3 regions of the Porphyromonas vaginalis genome follow, and region 2 is predicted to be linked to each of the others. Evidence: riboswitches for the same ligand, from Rfam matches in the RefSeq annotation. Region 2 holds a riboswitch; each other region holds the start of a gene.
What was found. A riboswitch is a leader RNA that binds a small molecule or an ion and turns the genes downstream of it on or off. The one in region 2 is predicted to bind cobalamin.
Positions count from the first base shown of each region.

Region 1: another riboswitch for cobalamin. It lies ahead of Q2J34_RS00080 (sirohydrochlorin cobaltochelatase); the one in region 2 lies ahead of Q2J34_RS08420 (anaerobic ribonucleoside triphosphate reductase).
Region 3: another riboswitch for cobalamin. It lies ahead of Q2J34_RS06050 (hypothetical protein); the one in region 2 lies ahead of Q2J34_RS08420 (anaerobic ribonucleoside triphosphate reductase).

Region 1 covers NZ_CATQJU010000001.1:20,405-25,839, forward strand. Annotated here, with positions in the region: gene Q2J34_RS00070 (hypothetical protein) at 1-285, opposite strand, end outside; gene Q2J34_RS00075 (TonB-dependent receptor plug domain-containing protein) at 325-2,484, opposite strand; gene Q2J34_RS00080 (sirohydrochlorin cobaltochelatase) at 2,489-3,439, opposite strand; cobalamin riboswitch at 3,615-3,829, opposite strand; gene Q2J34_RS00085 (leucine-rich repeat domain-containing protein) at 4,562-5,435, shown strand, end outside.
Region 2 covers NZ_CATQJU010000001.1:2,159,867-2,165,301, reverse strand. Annotated here, with positions in the region: gene Q2J34_RS08420 (anaerobic ribonucleoside triphosphate reductase) at 1-1,988, opposite strand, end outside; cobalamin riboswitch at 2,043-2,269, opposite strand; tRNA gene Q2J34_RS08415 (tRNA-Thr) at 2,823-2,895, shown strand; gene Q2J34_RS08410 (formate--tetrahydrofolate ligase) at 2,989-4,659, shown strand; gene thrS (threonine--tRNA ligase) at 5,411-5,435, shown strand, end outside.
Region 3 covers NZ_CATQJU010000001.1:1,547,645-1,553,079, reverse strand. Annotated here, with positions in the region: gene recG (ATP-dependent DNA helicase RecG) at 1-320, shown strand, start outside; cobalamin riboswitch at 849-1,060, shown strand; gene Q2J34_RS06050 (hypothetical protein) at 1,244-2,350, shown strand; gene Q2J34_RS06045 (DUF4465 domain-containing protein) at 2,376-5,435, shown strand, end outside.

The sequences.
Region 1 (5,435 bases), 2.1 Mb from region 2:
GTAGCCCTGGTGATATAATACGTTAGGCGTTATGGTAGATGCTGAAGTCTCTACACCCTGTCCCTTGATACTCAGGACACCCGTGGTCAGGTCAGCGACACGTGCGATGATGTGCGGGTCAGTGTTAGCGGTTGACTGACCAGTGGCTCCATCTATAGGTACCCATAGGTCATAGCCCATGGTTATCTCCTTCTCAGGATTGGGCGTATCTGATTCACACGACGTGAACGAGAGTGTGACGAGGGCGACTACGAGAGCCGCCAGCAAGCGATAAGCTTTAGTCATAGTTATCTTAGTTTGTATTATTAGTATATAAGTATGTCTCTAGTTCAGAAATATGCGGAGCTTGCAGTAGAAGGCGCGTCCGGGCTTCTGTAACATATAGTTGTCGTAGAGCGGACGGTCTAGCAGGTTGCTACTCTGCAGTGATATGGAGTAGCGGTCGTGAGCAAAGCTCCAGGTGACACCAGCCGAGAGATCGTAGCTGGTCGGTATGATAGCCTTAGTGTCCTTGCGACCGAAGGCTGCCCAGGTGAGGTAAAACCAGTGGATATAGCCCAGTCCAGCGTTGAAGTGTATAGCACTCGCCTGTATGCCAAACGGCTTGCGCCAGTTAGCCCCTAGGAGCAGGTTGCCGTAGAGAAAGGGGTCGTTCGGGATCCGATAGCCATAGGTCGGATTCGGCTTACCATAGATGTTGATGCGCGTGCGGTCCCGCTCATCGGTGTAAGTGCCATTGAGCGTAAGGTCTAGGAGGTTGGCGTAGTTGTACTTGACCTCCATCTCGCCACCGAGGACGAGCGATGAGCCGACATTATCGTACTGGCTCTCGACATCACCCATCACCACACGGTGGATGTAGTTAGAGACGTCTCGGTAGAAGGCGGTCGCCTCGTAGTTGAGGAAGTGTAGGTCGCCCCACTGCGCCTGACCATAGAGCGTCAAGTTCAGGTTGTAAGCTTGCTCAGGGTGGAGCTTGAAGTTGGGGTAGATGTTGGCACCATTACCCATCAGCTCGCGAGCTGTCGGCAAACGGGTGGCTCGCTCGAAGGAACCTTTGATGGCTAGCTCGTCAACAATCGTATAGCGCAGCCCAAGGCCGTAGCCTAGCTCGTTCTTCGTCTGCTGCGCTGGCACCTTGTCAGAGCCTGTCAACCAATACATATCAGCCTGCTCGATGGCAACGTGGTAGAGATAGTCCTTGACAAAGAGCATCCCACGCAAGCGACCGTTGAGAAGCGACGTCCCATAGGACAGTCCCAAGATGTGCCTTCCCATACGATCCCTTGAGGCCTCAAAGTTCGGATCGTAGGTATCGTACCGCTCATTGGCGACGGCGGTCATCTGATAGTTAAGGTTGAGATGTCCGCCCCGTGGTAGCACGTAGGCAAGGTTAGCCCGAGCCGTCCAGGTAGGGCGCACCGTGTGGCGTATCATACGTGTGCGACGCATCACCTCGCTATAGTGAGTCTCTACGAAGGTCCCGTCCCAGCTGTACTTGCGGTAGGCGGTATCTGTGATGATAATATGGTTGCGAGCGAATGATGCATCTACCGTAGCCGATAGTCCGGGGGTGAATAGATTGCGCTTGGCGTAGTGTGCCGAGAAGCTCAAGTCGTCACGGTCCCGCATCGCCTCGCCGATGACTAGCGACTGGCGAAAGCCGGTCTGTATCTCGCTCGCGCTCTTCGTATAGCCCACTCCGAACAGGGCTGCGTCGGCCCATGGCTTCTTAGTCACGCCCAGCTGCAGACGGCCCAGGAGCGACTGGTAACCATCGTGAAAGCGTCTGAAGTCTCGCTGCTCGTACTCTTGGGACTCAGCATTCCACACCTCCACACCGCGCATGATGTAGTCGTTCTTCGAGTATTGATAGCGTAGCGTAGGACGCACTGTAAAGCCGCTCCGCTGCTCTCTATACTGCCCCGTCAGGTCTAAGGCAAAGGTGTGAAAGGAGCCACCTCGCAGCGAACAGTCCAGATAGCTCTCCCCACGCGTGTTCGTTACTATGTTGACCGCTCCTCCGAGAGCGTCCATCCCTAGCTCAGGAGGTACCACCCCTTTGTAGATTTCGACGCGGTCGATGAGGTTCACCGGTAGCGTAGCAAGCGAAGCCCCCTCACCCATCGAGGAGAGCGGCACACCATTGATAAAGTAGCGGACAGCATGCCCCGACATACCATTGATCGATAGCTCATTGCTCGAGCCTACGCCACCAGACTCTCTGAGCCGTACGCCCGAACTCTGAGCGACCAACTCGTTGAGACTACCCATAGAGGCGATGAGCGGCTTGACGTCTAGGCTGATCGCCGAGAGCGCCTGCTGCTGCATAATACGTCTATGAGTAGGAGCCACTACGACCACTTCGCCGAGACGCTTGTAGTCTATTGTGTCGCGATGATTCCTGAGCGTATCCCGCTGCGCTGCGAGCGGGAGGACACAGCTAGCTAGTAGCAGGAATAGGTAAAAGTAGCTACGTCTCATCGAATTACCGAGCTATGGAGTCGGACTTGTGCAACTTCTCGCCTGTTTCCTCGTAGATTGCCTTCTTGTCCATGATGGAGAGGCGATGATGTGTCATGAAGAAGTCGACCTTTCTCAAGATCATCTCCTGTATCTCAGGTAGCTCGCCCAAGCCACGCACCACGCTCTCGACCTCATATCCGAGAGCCTCTAGCTGGGGTTGCCACTCTTGGAGCATATCCTCCTTAGCGTGCTCGCCTGCTACGATCATCAGCGGCTGTAGACAGACTCGCTTGAGGCCCGTAGCGCGCAGACGCTCCAGAGCCTCCTCGTAGTAAGGGTAGCCCTCCACGCAGCCCACAATCACTTGACCATAGCCGTGACGCTGCAGATAGTGATCCAGCATCGCATACTGAGCCGTAGCACTGTCGTAAGTGCCATGCCCCACCCAGATGTAAGCCACCTCTGGATCGAGGTGAGCCGTCATGATGGCGGTCAAATCCTTGTAATCACTCTCGTAGAAGAGGAGTGGCGTCACCAGTCTGATCTTCTTAAAGAGGCTCTGCTGATGCGCCACCTCATAGGATAGCGACTCCATCTCTACCCCATCGACGATGGTCGTCGAGACAACCAGCAGATGGGTAAAGCCCTCACGGGCTAGCTCTTTGAGCGCTTCGCCTGGCGTGGGGATCTCTATGCCACGCGCAGCTAGACGCTTGCGTACGATACGCGAACTATAAGCTTGACGAACCTCTAATTCAGGATGGGCGGTAGCTATGCGCTCATTGATCGCATCGAGCGTGACCCGACGGGTGTCGTCATGCGTTGTGCCAAAGTGAACCACGAGGATAGCTCCTTTGTCATTAGGTCCCATACCTGCAAAGAGCGAGTCAGTCTCAAAGATCTTATTGCCCGCCTGTAGCGATAGCCCACCGAGGAGTAGTGTCATATATAATAATAGGAGTCGTTGCATCATACGATTGTTGCTTTTATCTGCTAGGTCAAGTCGATCAACCACCAGCGTAGCATAGCTTGAGGCATAGCGCAGCTATAGCCCCACGCCCATAGGCGCAGCACCTCTTGAGAGATATGCTTCTGATCGACTGACATAGCATTAAGGTACACTTGCCACCGAGCGTACACAATTATATACTAAGTTGCGAGTAGTGGCAGGTCTCCTGACTTACCCCAGCCTATCAGCGCCTTCCCATCTGACCTCAGTCAGACAGTGGCTTGTATTCATCTTGTGATAGGCTCTGTGAAATAGGGGGGATCACAGTAGCGGGCACTGTACCAGATTCTCACTGGACTTCCCTCTTGCATCACTCGCCTCACGAGCAGATGCACCACCACTCAAGGATGTTGTTCCACAAAGGTACGAAAAAAGTTAAGGAGCAAAGGAATGTAGAGGTTAGCGTAGATTCAACTATCAAATGCATCAGTCCTGACAGGGCGAATCCAACGCTGACTCGCCACAAAAATTTAGAGTCGATTACACATCGATACGACGCCGTGTCGGGGAAAACGGATTTCCACGTGGATATTTCGAAATCTCCACGTGGAGAATAAAAAATTCTTCGGAGGAATGAAATGAAACTTCGGAAGAATCAAATGAAACTTCGGAAGAAATGAATCACGCCCACGTGGAGAATAAAAAATATCCACGTGGAGATTTGAGATTCCCCACGTGGATATTCAATAAAGGAGGGAATCGAACGAATTTCCCTGTAAAGATATGTAATTAGAGGTTCGAAGGCAGGACTGACACATTGTATATAATACCTCAGCCCTGTTGGAAGCTCGCTTCTAATAGCTCCAAGGTCAGGTGCTACTTTGGGAGTGCTAGGGAAAATCTCGGGGTGGGCATTCTAATCAAATGAGCATACAAAACGATAGGCACGTGGAGATTAGTCTTTTCTGAAGCAACAATGCCACGAGGATTCAATGACTCCATATTATGGTGTAATGCTCGAACCTCCTTCCCCACTTCACTCAAGTAGAAATTCTCCAGTCCATGCAACTGAAATCACCTCTTGTTTTTTCATTTTAGATTAGCTATCTTTGTAATCGTAACCTAGCAGAAAAATAGATATTAATTATGAAACGACTGCTTCTCTCTCTTTTTCTCCTCTTAGGAGGAGTAGCTATTAGTACAGCTCAGACATTTTATGACATAGCCACTGGCGGTCTCTTTTACAAGATAATCAACGAAGAGTCGCGAGAAGTAGAGGTGTGTCGTGAGCTTGAGGAGCCTAAGACGGAAAATGGGCCTCTGTACGAGCACATCCCTGAGGGGGATATCCATATCCCAGCAGAGATCACTGCCGATGGTGAGACCTATCGCGTTGTACGTATTGGCGACAGTGCTTTTGGAGCTTGCTTCAAAATCACTTCGCTGTCGATACCAGCGTCTGTCCGTGAGATGGGCGAGTTGCCTTTTTTGTCTCTATCGGGGCTCAAGAGTTTTGTCGTAGATAAGGCAAATCCTCTTTATTGCTCAGTGGATGGTGTACTCTATAGTAAGGATCAGAAGACATTGCTGTGCTATCCCAATGCTCATGGCAAGACTTTTAGTGTGCCTGAAGGTACTCAAAAGATCTTGTCTGGAGCGTTCTTTAACTGCTTCGAGCTAGAGTCTATCACTCTGCCCGAGTCTCTGGACTCAATAGGATTCATCGCCTTCACCTCTTGTATCAATCTCCGAGAGGTGACGATCCCCCAGGGCGTTAGAGATCTACAAATCTACGCTTTTGCGAAGTGTGCTTCACTACAAAAAGTGGACTTTAAGGCACCATTAGAGAAGCTCCCGATGTACACCTTCGATAGTTGCTCAGCACTATCTGACATCTCCCTCCCTGAGGGAATGAAGAGCCTTGGAGACTGGGCTTTTGGATACTGTACCTCTCTAGAGCAGATCAAATTGCCGAGTACCCTAGAGGCTATTGAGGGTGCTGTGTTTAGTAATTGCTCGA
Region 2 (5,435 bases):
GTCCCGTAGCGCTTACGGTCGAGGCGTGTGAAGCGACCTGAGAGACCCTCCGCTGGAGTGGCTAGTACGGAGTAGTTGAGGTGATAGCGCTCCTTGAACTCCTGTGCTACCTCACCAATGATCTCGACACAGTGGTAGAGCGTGTGCCAAGCATCCTCGTTGGTGCCGTGTCCCTCACCGTAGATGGCGCACATAGCGTTGTGCCCACCGATGAAGCCGATGCCGAGCGTGCCGCTGTCTATCACGTGACCCACGGGATCGTTGGGACGCAGAGCTCCCCCACCCTTCCAGACATCATTGCCCATCATAAAGGGGAACTGACGTGCCAAGGCTGTCGCCTGAAACTCGTAGCGCGTGTGTAGCTGTTCGCCCACGAGCTGAGCCATCTCACGTATCGATGTATAGAGCTTATTGATCGCTATGCTACGCATCTTGCCTATATCCTCCTTCGTACCCATCTGCTCCTTAGCATAGCGCATCGCCTCGATCGCTAGGCGTGGCAGATTGATCGTCGTAAAGGAGAGATTGCCACGACCTATTGAGGTGCGAGGACCATTGATATTCTCGAAGACACGCGTACGGCATCCCATCGTCGCAATCTCATGGCGGTAGCGCAGCGGGTCATTGGCATCCCACTCATCACTATGATTGAAGGGCGTATCAAGGAAAACAAAGTTGGGGAAAAGCGCCTTTGCCGTCGTCTCGCAAGCTTTCAGGAAGAGGTCAAAGTTTGGCGTCTCAAACTCTATCTCTCCAGCCACGGCACTGTCGAAGTCTTTCATCGCACGGTCAAAGTCCGCCTCGGAGTAGTTGACCCCATCCTTGACTTTAAAGATCTGTATCGGGAAGACTGGCACTTCTCCACCTACGCCGAGACCTTCAGTCGTTGCTTTCATCAGCTCCTCGATCACCATACGTCCCTCGGCCGAGGTGTCGGTACCGTAATTGATCGAGCTAAAGACCACCTGATTGCCTCCTCGTGAGTGCATCGTGTTGAGGTTGTGTATGAAGCCCTCCATCGCTTGATGCGTGTCACGACGTGTGCGCTCTATCGCTTGGTTGATCAAGTAGACCACCTCTTTGCGAGGTATCTCTTTATTGACCCTTTGGCTTAGAGCTTGGCACAGATTCGTCACCGCTGTCGAGGTCGGTACGATACTATCCAGATGCTGCTCTGCCAGCTCTCGTATCTCTCGTACGGTGGGCAGATCCGTAGCACCCTGGCAGTGGAGGAATAGGCGTGTCGTGTCGGCCACATGCTTGAGAAAAGTCTTGTAGACGCCAGGTGCCATGAAGAAGTCAAAGGCTGGTATCGCCTGCCCGCCATGCTGCTCGTTTTGGTTCGTCTGGAAGACGATCGTCGCCAGCGTCGCATAGCTCTGTATGCTCTGAGGCGTGCGGATGCTACCATTCTTCGTATGGAAGCCTCGCTCGTACAGATCCGCCAGGTCGTACTGGATGCAAGTAGTCGTCTTCGTGGGGTAGTAGTCGAGGTCGTGGATATGTATGTCTCCGCGACGATGCGCCTCAGCGTACTGCGTGGGGAGCAGGTAGCGGTAGGTGTAGTCCTTAGAAACCTCCGAGGCGAAGGTCATCATCTGCCCTGCAGGCGTGTGACTACTCATATTAGCGTTGCTCAGGTTGACATCGTTACTGTCGATAGTCACGATGCCGTCGAGGTTGCGCTTGAGCTCGCTCTTCTTCTGACGCTCTGTGTTACGCCACTCACGATAGAGTATGTAGCGCTTAGCCACCTCGGGCTGCACCTTCATGAGCTCGCTCTCGACGAGGTCCTGCACCTCCTCGACAGAAATGACCTCCTGCTCGATGCGCGCTAGCACACCCATGGTAACAGTTTTCGCCTCTTGGAGACACTCAGTCTGACCTGTGGCGATGTAGGCTTTGAGAACGGCGTTCTCAATCTTGGACGGGGTAAACGGCTCTTGCAGCCCATCCCGTTTGATGATTTGCTTGATAGTTGTTGTCATACTTCAATTCCCGAAAGTAATGTGAGGACCTTCACGTATCTTCCTTCTCTCGTGCTATCTCCGTCTACTCGGGTCGGTCTTCTGACTTATCTCGTCGGGACTAGGCTGTGTGTAGCGTAGCCCTGCTTGGAGTGATCTCCTTCCCATCTTATTATATAGACAGTGGATATATGATCCTCCTCTATAGCGAGAATTACAGCAGCGGGTTCTGTACTGGACTTGCACCAGTTTCCCAGTGACTAGGCGATGTGCACTAGTACACCCTATCAGTATTATGAGATTGCAAACGAACGAAAGACGGGCGGCGTAAAACATCCTCGTTTATTGCGAATGCAATATTACAACATTCCAGCGAGATGACCAAATAAAACAACTTCTAAATCAACAACTGTTGAAAAGTTGTCCAAAACAAATTCACAACATACTGTTGTTTAGCTATTTGCAAAAACACTATCTCCGAGAAGTTTTCTAATTAGAATCTTCTCTCACTCCACTTCGTCGACTAAGTTGTCAACATCGATACGAGTAGCGACGATACATGTTACGATTTGTAGGGGCGGACCTATGTGTCCGCCCGTCCTCGTCGAAGCGCAGTGTGCTCTGTGGGCGGACACGCAGGTCCGCCCCTACACGAACCACATCAACACGACAAATCCAGCCATCAGACGCTGTAACCTTTGACACAACGGACGCCCTCCCACTAGACACGAACCGTGCGATCCTAGATGTCGCTACCCGTAAGCGTTGCAGGATCGAGTTAGTACCAAAAATTTTGTAGTACCAAAAGTTTTGTAGTATCAAAAGTTTGTTGTACTTTTGCATCGTCAATGAGACGCCGAAATAGCTCAGTTGGTAGAGCAACTCATTCGTAATGAGTAGGTCGCCGGTTCGAGTCCGGCTTTCGGCTCTTAATATCACTTCCTTAGGGCGTCGTCTATAGTGGTCTACCTGACCCTGTAGGGGGTGCCTTTCTTTCTTTATACACTAACATAGTACCACAATGAAATCAGATATTCAGATAGCTCGTGAGTGCCAGCTCAAGCCCATTGAGGAGATCGCTCACCAGCTCCGCATCACAGATCAAGAACTAGAGCCCTACGGGCACTACATCGGCAAAGTTTCGCATGAGCGCATGGACCCTGACAAGATAGCTCAGAGCAACCTCATCCTCGTGACCGCTATCACACCGACCAAGGCCGGTGTCGGTAAGACCACCGTCTCTATCGGTCTCGCTCTAGGACTCAACAAGATCGGCAAGAGTGCCGCCGTGGCTCTTCGTGAGCCCTCGCTCGGTCCCTGCTTCGGTATGAAGGGTGGTGCCGCAGGTGGTGGATACGCACAGGTGTTACCCATGGAGAACATCAACCTTCACTTCACTGGTGACTTTCACGCCATCACCTCTGCACACAACATGATCACCGCACTCCTAGACAACTATATCTATCAGAATAGAAATAGCTGCGAGGGACTCTCCGAGGTGCTCTGGAAGCGCGTCCTCGACGTCAACGATCGCTCACTGCGTAACTGCATCACCGGTCTGGGCGGTGTAGGCAATGGCGTCCCCACGGAGACTGGCTTCGATATCACCCCTGCAAGTGAGATTATGGCAATCCTCTGCTTGGCATCTGACCTTGACGACCTGCGCCGTCGTATCGACAATATCCTCCTCGGCTATACCAAGGCTAAGGAGCCATTTCGCGTTAAGGATCTAGGCATCGGAGGCGCTATCACCATCCTCCTGAAGGATGCTATCAAGCCTAACCTCGTACAGACCACCGAGGGGACACCCGCCTTCATCCATGGCGGACCTTTTGCCAATATCGCTCACGGCTGCAACTCGATCATCGCGACTAAGATGGCTATGTCTTGCTGCGACTACACGATCACGGAGGCAGGCTTCGGTGCAGACCTCGGTGCAGAGAAGTTCCTCGACATCAAGTGTCGTGTAGCGGGCATCACGCCCAAGCTGACGGTCATCGTAGCTACCCTAGCGGGTCTCAAGATGCACGGCGATGTCAACGAAAAGCAGATCTACGAGAAGGACATAGAGGGCGTCCGTAAGGGTCTAGCTAACTTGGACCGCCACGTGCACAACCTGCACAACTTCGGGCAGACGGTGGTCGTCGCCTTCAACCGCTACGCTACCGACACCGACGAGGAGATCGAGATCGTACGCAATCACTGCGAGCAGGTCCTAGGCTGCGGCTTTGCGATCAACAACGCTTACAGCGAGGGTGGCAAGGGTGCTACCGAGCTGGCTGAGCTAGTCGTCAAGACCATCGAGGAGCATCCCTCAGAGCCTATCGATCACGTCTACGAGCTCAGTGAACCTGTCAAGACAAAGGTCGAGCACATCGCTAAGCGCATCTACGGCGCTGCCAACGTTACCTATAGTAGCAAGGCGGAGAAGAAGCTTGCTCGCATCCACGAGCTCAACATGGAGCGCTACCCTATCTGCATCGCCAAGACGCAGTACTCCTTCTCGGCAGATCCCAAGGGTTATGGAGACATACGCGACTTCGACATGAAGGTCGAGGACATCGTCCTCAACAGCGGTGCTGAGATGATCGTCGTCATCATGGGCAGCATCATGCGTATGCCTGGACTACCCAAGGAGCCACAAGCAGTCCACATGGACATCGTCGATGGCGTCATCGAGGGGCTGAGCTAAAAGCAAGTCGGCTAAACCGACGAGACGTGATCCCCACAGTAGGTATCACATCTCTAACCTCTAAAGTCCAATCTCTAATTCAATATCCACGTGAGAAATCTCAAATTTCACGTGGATATTTTTTATTCTCCACGTGGGGAAGAAAAAACTCCTCCGAAGTTTCATTTGATTCTTCCGAAGTTTTATTTCGCCCCTACGTGGGCACTTCTCATTTTCCACGTGGATACTTCAAGATCCCGGGATCTTTTCGTCCCTCCGAGGGGATTTTGAAATCCCCCCCCTTGGGATTTTTTCGTTCCACACGGGGTGAGATATTTTCGTCCCATCAGTATGGGACGACCCTTCCGGGCTATTTACCACATTATATATAGGTAGCCAAGTCGACACGTGCAACCCGCTAAAGATTCGCTCGCACCTACGAGACGACGCCACACTTTGGCACAATGCATAACTCCGTAACCATTGACAGGGACGCACGGGCTATGCGTCCGTTGTGTCAAAGGTTACAGCGTCAAGGTTTTAACGGGGACGGACGCACAGACCGTGCGTCCATACAAATCGTAACACGTCCGACCGTGCGTCCGTACGTCACGGCCGGTTCGAAGACAGACGCTCCGCGGGAGTGCGTGCGTCCTTTGCGGGGTGGAGAGTGAAAGCTTTTTTTGTACCTTTGTGGCGTATATACCTTTTTTGAGATGATTGCTGCGAGCAAGAGTCTCCTTATTATATAGTCGACTACAACACACCACTTATGTCTGATCAGATACATATCACAC
Region 3 (5,435 bases), 610 kb from region 2:
TCACGCCCGACGACCTGCAGGGTGATGCCAAGCAACGCATCGACACTATGGTTGCCACGCAGGATGGATTCAAGATTGCCGAGGAGGATATGCGCCTACGCGGCTTCGGACAGATGGAGGGGACACGACAGAGCGGCACTCTAGCGGGCATCAGCATAGCCGACCCAGTGGCCGACTACAACCTTCTCGCCCTCACACGGCTAGACGTCAACTACCTCCTCGACTACAGCCCGCTCCTCGACCAGCCCGACACAGAGCTCTACCGCATCAACCTCGAGCGCATCCACCCCAACGCCCACCACTGGGGACAAATCAGCTAATCCTCCTTTCCCTTCCCAAGCTCCTTTCTCACTCCCCTTTCTCACTCCCCTTCCAAAGTCCTTGGGATGTCAACCGTTGGCTCCCAGCCCCTAGTCAATGAGCCTCTGCAAAGGCAATCATTGCTGTACCACAACGGACGCCCTTTCACGAGAGACCATCCGTGCGACCCTACAGGAGTCGTCTTGCTCAGCATCTTCACAGCGGGTTACACGAGTCGAGTGAGCTACATATATAGTATGGCAGATAGTCCGGAAAGGTCGTCCCATACTGATGGGACAAATATCTTCCACCTGGCATGGGACGAAATGGTCCCCACGGAGGGGTGCAGGAACAGCTTAGACGTGTAACGATTTTGTAGAGAGGTATGGTCGGACGCAATGCGGTCTGCGTCTGACCGAGCATCCTTACAGCGGGTTACTAGCTTCTAATCTCTACCCCCCTAATCTCTAACTTCTAACGGCTCTTTGGCAAGGTGGTTGCTTTTCAGTACCTTTGCGGGTGATTATGGTTAGTGGATAGGCATACCGCTCACTACACCTATGCGAGGTGTAGCGTATGTCACGCCACTCTAAGAGGGAATCAGGTGCAAATCCTGAGCAAGCCCGTTGCTGTAAAGCTCTCTCCAAGCTAACGTGTCATCTACTCGATGAGACCACTGCCCCGCTAACGTCACTCAGGGGTGGGAAGGAGACACCTGAGCGAGCTAAGCCAGAAGACCTGCCACGATCATTATTTCTATCAGTCTGCAACGTGGACTTTGCAGTACGATACGCTTCTGGCGAGGGGCATTCATACGCCTTTGGCTCCAGATGACTAGGAAGGATGCTCCTAGTCTGTGGCTCGTTGAGCCGTTAAGTCGTTGAGTCGTAGAGTCTACCATGCGGTACTGAGACAGTAACTTGAATCCCCTAGACTCTATGATATGAGACATATCTACCCCGTTATACTGCACACCCTCACCAGCTTACTCCTCCTAGGTGTGGCGACCCTCTCTGCGCAGGAGAGTCGCATCACGGAGGTGATTGCTTACCACCCGGCTCCCGGGCAATTTATGGGTAGCGAGGCGATGGCGAGCCAAGATGTCACCACTTATGCTGATCTTCTTCGCAAAGCGCAGCTGCGCCTTGTCGAGGAGCACACCTTCCTCTCTCTCGGCGGGTGGGGCGGCTACATCATCGTACGCATCCAGCCCGCATTGGTCAATCAGCCCAACCAAGCAGACTTTGCGATACTGGGCAACGCTTTCATTGGCAATGCGGAGCCAGGGATCATCTATGTGAGCCAAGATGCCAATGGCAACGGACTAGCGGACGATCCGTGGTACCGAATCCGTGGTAGCGAAGACTATCGCAGCAATCTAGACTACACGATCACCTACTACAAGCCAAAAGATCCGTACAACGACCCCATCGCCTGGAGCGACTCGGAGGGAGAGTCGGGACTTATACCGCGTAATAAGTACCACATGTCCAATAGCTACTATCCGCTCTGGGAGGGTGATAAAGTGACCTTCACGGGTGTCCTCCTGCCAGACTGTATGAAGCTAGATCCTGCGAGTGGGCAGTGGCAATCTGAGCCTTACGCTTATGGCTATGCGGATAACCATCCCAACGACTCCTCGGGTAGCCACATTGATATAGACAGTGCGGTCAATGCTAAGGGAGAACTGGTACAGCTAGATCGTATCGACTTCCTCAAGGTGCAGACGGGTGTCCATCAGCAAAATGATGTGACGGGCGAAGTGTCGACAGAGTTTGCGGGCATCAAGCCCCTCGCCAAGGGCACCAGCATCACTTCCCCCACAGCGACGCCAGCCGTGCGCCTCTCCAGTAGCGACAACCAGCTACAGATCGAGAGCGAAGAGACTGGTACACTATACCTATATAATATAGATGGGCAACTCGTCCTGACGCATCCGCTCTCTGTGGGTCGCGCTACGGTCGCTCTGCCCGCTATGGGCGATTGCTACGTCGCACTCTTACGCCTAGAGGGCGGAGCTACGACATCTTATCGTATATGCAGACAATAACAAACTATATATTCACTCAATTACTATGCAAAGAACAGTAACGACAACGCTCCTACTACTCTGCTGGTTACTCCTGCCACCGATCGTGTGGGGACAAGAGGACAACACGCTCTTGATGCCCACGTCGACCTCGAGCAGTAACGAGCATAAGGTGGGAGACACCCCGCTGATCCTCTACGATAGTGGAGGAACCGATGGCAATGCTTTGGCAGGCAAGACGGGCAAGATCCTCTTCACGCCAGAGCAAGCTGGCAAATGTATCGAGATAGAGATACAGGAGCTTGCCTTAGCCAATCAAGACGAGCTTTACATCCTCGAGGGTGCAGCACCTTTCACTAGTTGGATGGCGCCTAACGAGAAGTTAATTATCAGGAAGTTTACCAAGGCAGATAGACCAACGCTGCCTCTCAAGCTTCGCTCCAGTGGCAAGTCCGGTCAGATCACGATCGGTAGCAAGACGAAAGCTAATCCAGGCGCCGGCTTTAAGATCATCGTACGCACGGTCGATCAGCCTGCGATCCAGGTTACCTCTGTCCTAGAGGACAAGAGCGCTAGCCACGACCCTTACATCGGTGAGCAGTCGCTCATCGTCTCTAACCTCAAGATTACAACCGAGGGACTAGCCAAGGCTCCCAAGCTGACGGCTCTGCACTATAAGCTCAGCGACACAAAGCCGAGCGACATCACGGCGATATACCTCTACGAGGCAAACAGCCGTAAGCCCAAACAGCTAGACGCTGACAAGCTACTCGGCAAGACGACCGAAGTTTCTGCCGAAGGTACGATCACACTCTCTAAGGAGTACACGCTCTCTGAGCCTAACCATGATCTAGTTCTGGTCGTTGACCTCAAGAGCGACGTGGCGGCTGGTAGCCGTATCAATGTCGCTACGACAAAGCTCACGACAACTCTCGGCGATCACGCCGTAACGCTCCAAAAGCCTAAGACGCTTACTGTAGAGGATGCCTACGCGCTTGCTAAGACTCCGAAAACCTACACCGTAGGCGACAAGTCGCTGACACTATACGACGATGGCGGTAAGTATGATCCGATCAGCGAGAAGTTTGACGGATACGCTGTCTTCAAGCCTGAGACCACAGGCAAGGTGATCCAGGTAGACTTTACGAAGCTAGATCTCTTTAGCTACTCTTCTATCGGTCGTGCCGACCTAGTTGAGGTGTACAATGGCTCAGAGGTCAATGTGGACAACCTCATCATCAAGCTCAACAAGGAGAAAGCTTACAAGGCAACTTCGACAGCTCCTGATGGTAGTCTGACGATCCGTCTCGTAACGAATACGGGGGTTCCCAAGGCTGGCTTTGAGGCTCTGGTCTCTCAGATTGCACCTATGCCTATGGCGATTGACTCGCTCTCGGGTAGAACCATCGAGGTCGACACTTTTGCGATGCCTATCAATGCAAGCGTCAAGAAGGTCGGCATGGTTGCCTTCACGCTCGTTGCTAAGGGAACCAAAGACCCTGTTACACTGCAGCGTCTAGACCTGAGCTCTATCAGCAAGAAGACAGACGTAGCGCAGGTGGCTCTCTACTACAGCCCTATCGTAGATGACTTTACGAAGGCTAAGGAGATCGCTCGCTGGGACTTTGCCCAGGCACTCACCGCCAAGCTCCCCACACCTCAAGCACTGCGCGAGGGGGCTAACCACTTCTACCTAGTCGTAGACCTCCAGGAGACTGCGAGCAAGGGAGGCAAGATCAACCTATCCATTGATAAGATCCACCTCTCGTCAGGCGAGAAGACGCTACCCGAGAAGGAGCGCACCCGCACGGAGGCTCTAGAGGTAATGAATAAGATGGTGCTCACCCTCGGTAAGCATCATGTCAAGGTGTTCGAGCCTTGGGACTTCATGCCTCAGCTCAAGCACAAACTTACCACGGGATATGACACCGATGCAGGCGAGCGTAGCGTCACCTTTGAGGCGACCGCTCCAGACAACGTCATCCAGCTAGATATCAATGAGTGGGACTTCTACTACTCCTCTTGGGGTAGCAAGCCTACGCTTCGGATCTATGACGGTGAGGATGCCTCGGCTCCTCTGCTCTTTGAGCTAAAGCCCAACAAGGATGCCTACAAGACGAAACCTGCCGACTACATCCGCTCTACGCAGAAGGCTCTGACCTTCGTCTTTGATGCTAAAGGTGCTTCCGGCTCGCTAGGCTGGCGTGGTCAGGTCAAGCAGTACCTGCCACAGGACATGAAGGTTGACTCAGCCGCTGCAAAGCAACTCGAGCTACCCTTCATCGCTGTCGGCTCTGAGATGAATGCAGTCTTAGCACTTGACATACATACGATCGGTGACCGCAATCCGATCCTCATGGACGGTCTCACCGTGGACCTCAAGGGTGGTGCTCCTCAGATCAAGCGTGTGGCTCTCTACGCTACTACGGCTGAGGGTACACTCGATGCGAACAAGCTCATCGCAGAGGCTCAGGTGGAGCCAACGATGAAAAGCGTAGACCTTCCAGCCGATGCACTAGCGCAAAACGGCACGCTGAAAGAATTTGCCAATAGCTACATCCTCGCACTAGACATTCGCAAGGATGCTCCAGCAGCTGATAGCATAGACGTGGCTATCGCCAAGCTAACTGTTGCTGGTAAGCTTATTGACGTTCGCAACGCTGATCCTAAGGGATCGTACAAGCTGGTCAACATCTTCAACCACCCATCATCGGGTGACAATAAGGAGGTGACCGTCACCACGCCCCTATCGTACTACGACGAGGGCGGTCCCAATGGCAAGGTGCTCAAGAACACAGGGTCGTACGTGACCTTCCTCCCAGCCCACGAAGGCGAGGTGGTAACCCTCACGATCGACTCAATAAATCTACGAAGAGCCACCTTCGGCATCTACTCAGGACGTGACCATACAGATGAGAGCAAGCTGCTCTCCACAGGAGATAACAATATACTCAAGCAGACTGGTGTCAGAACCTTCACCTCGCAAGATCAGGACGGCTCTCTGACGGTCTACTTCAAGGGTTCAGACACTTACACTTTCGGGTGGGCTGCTCGTGTAGAGAGTGTCAAGCCTCGCGCCCTCTTCGTCGAGAAGGTCTCCGCTACA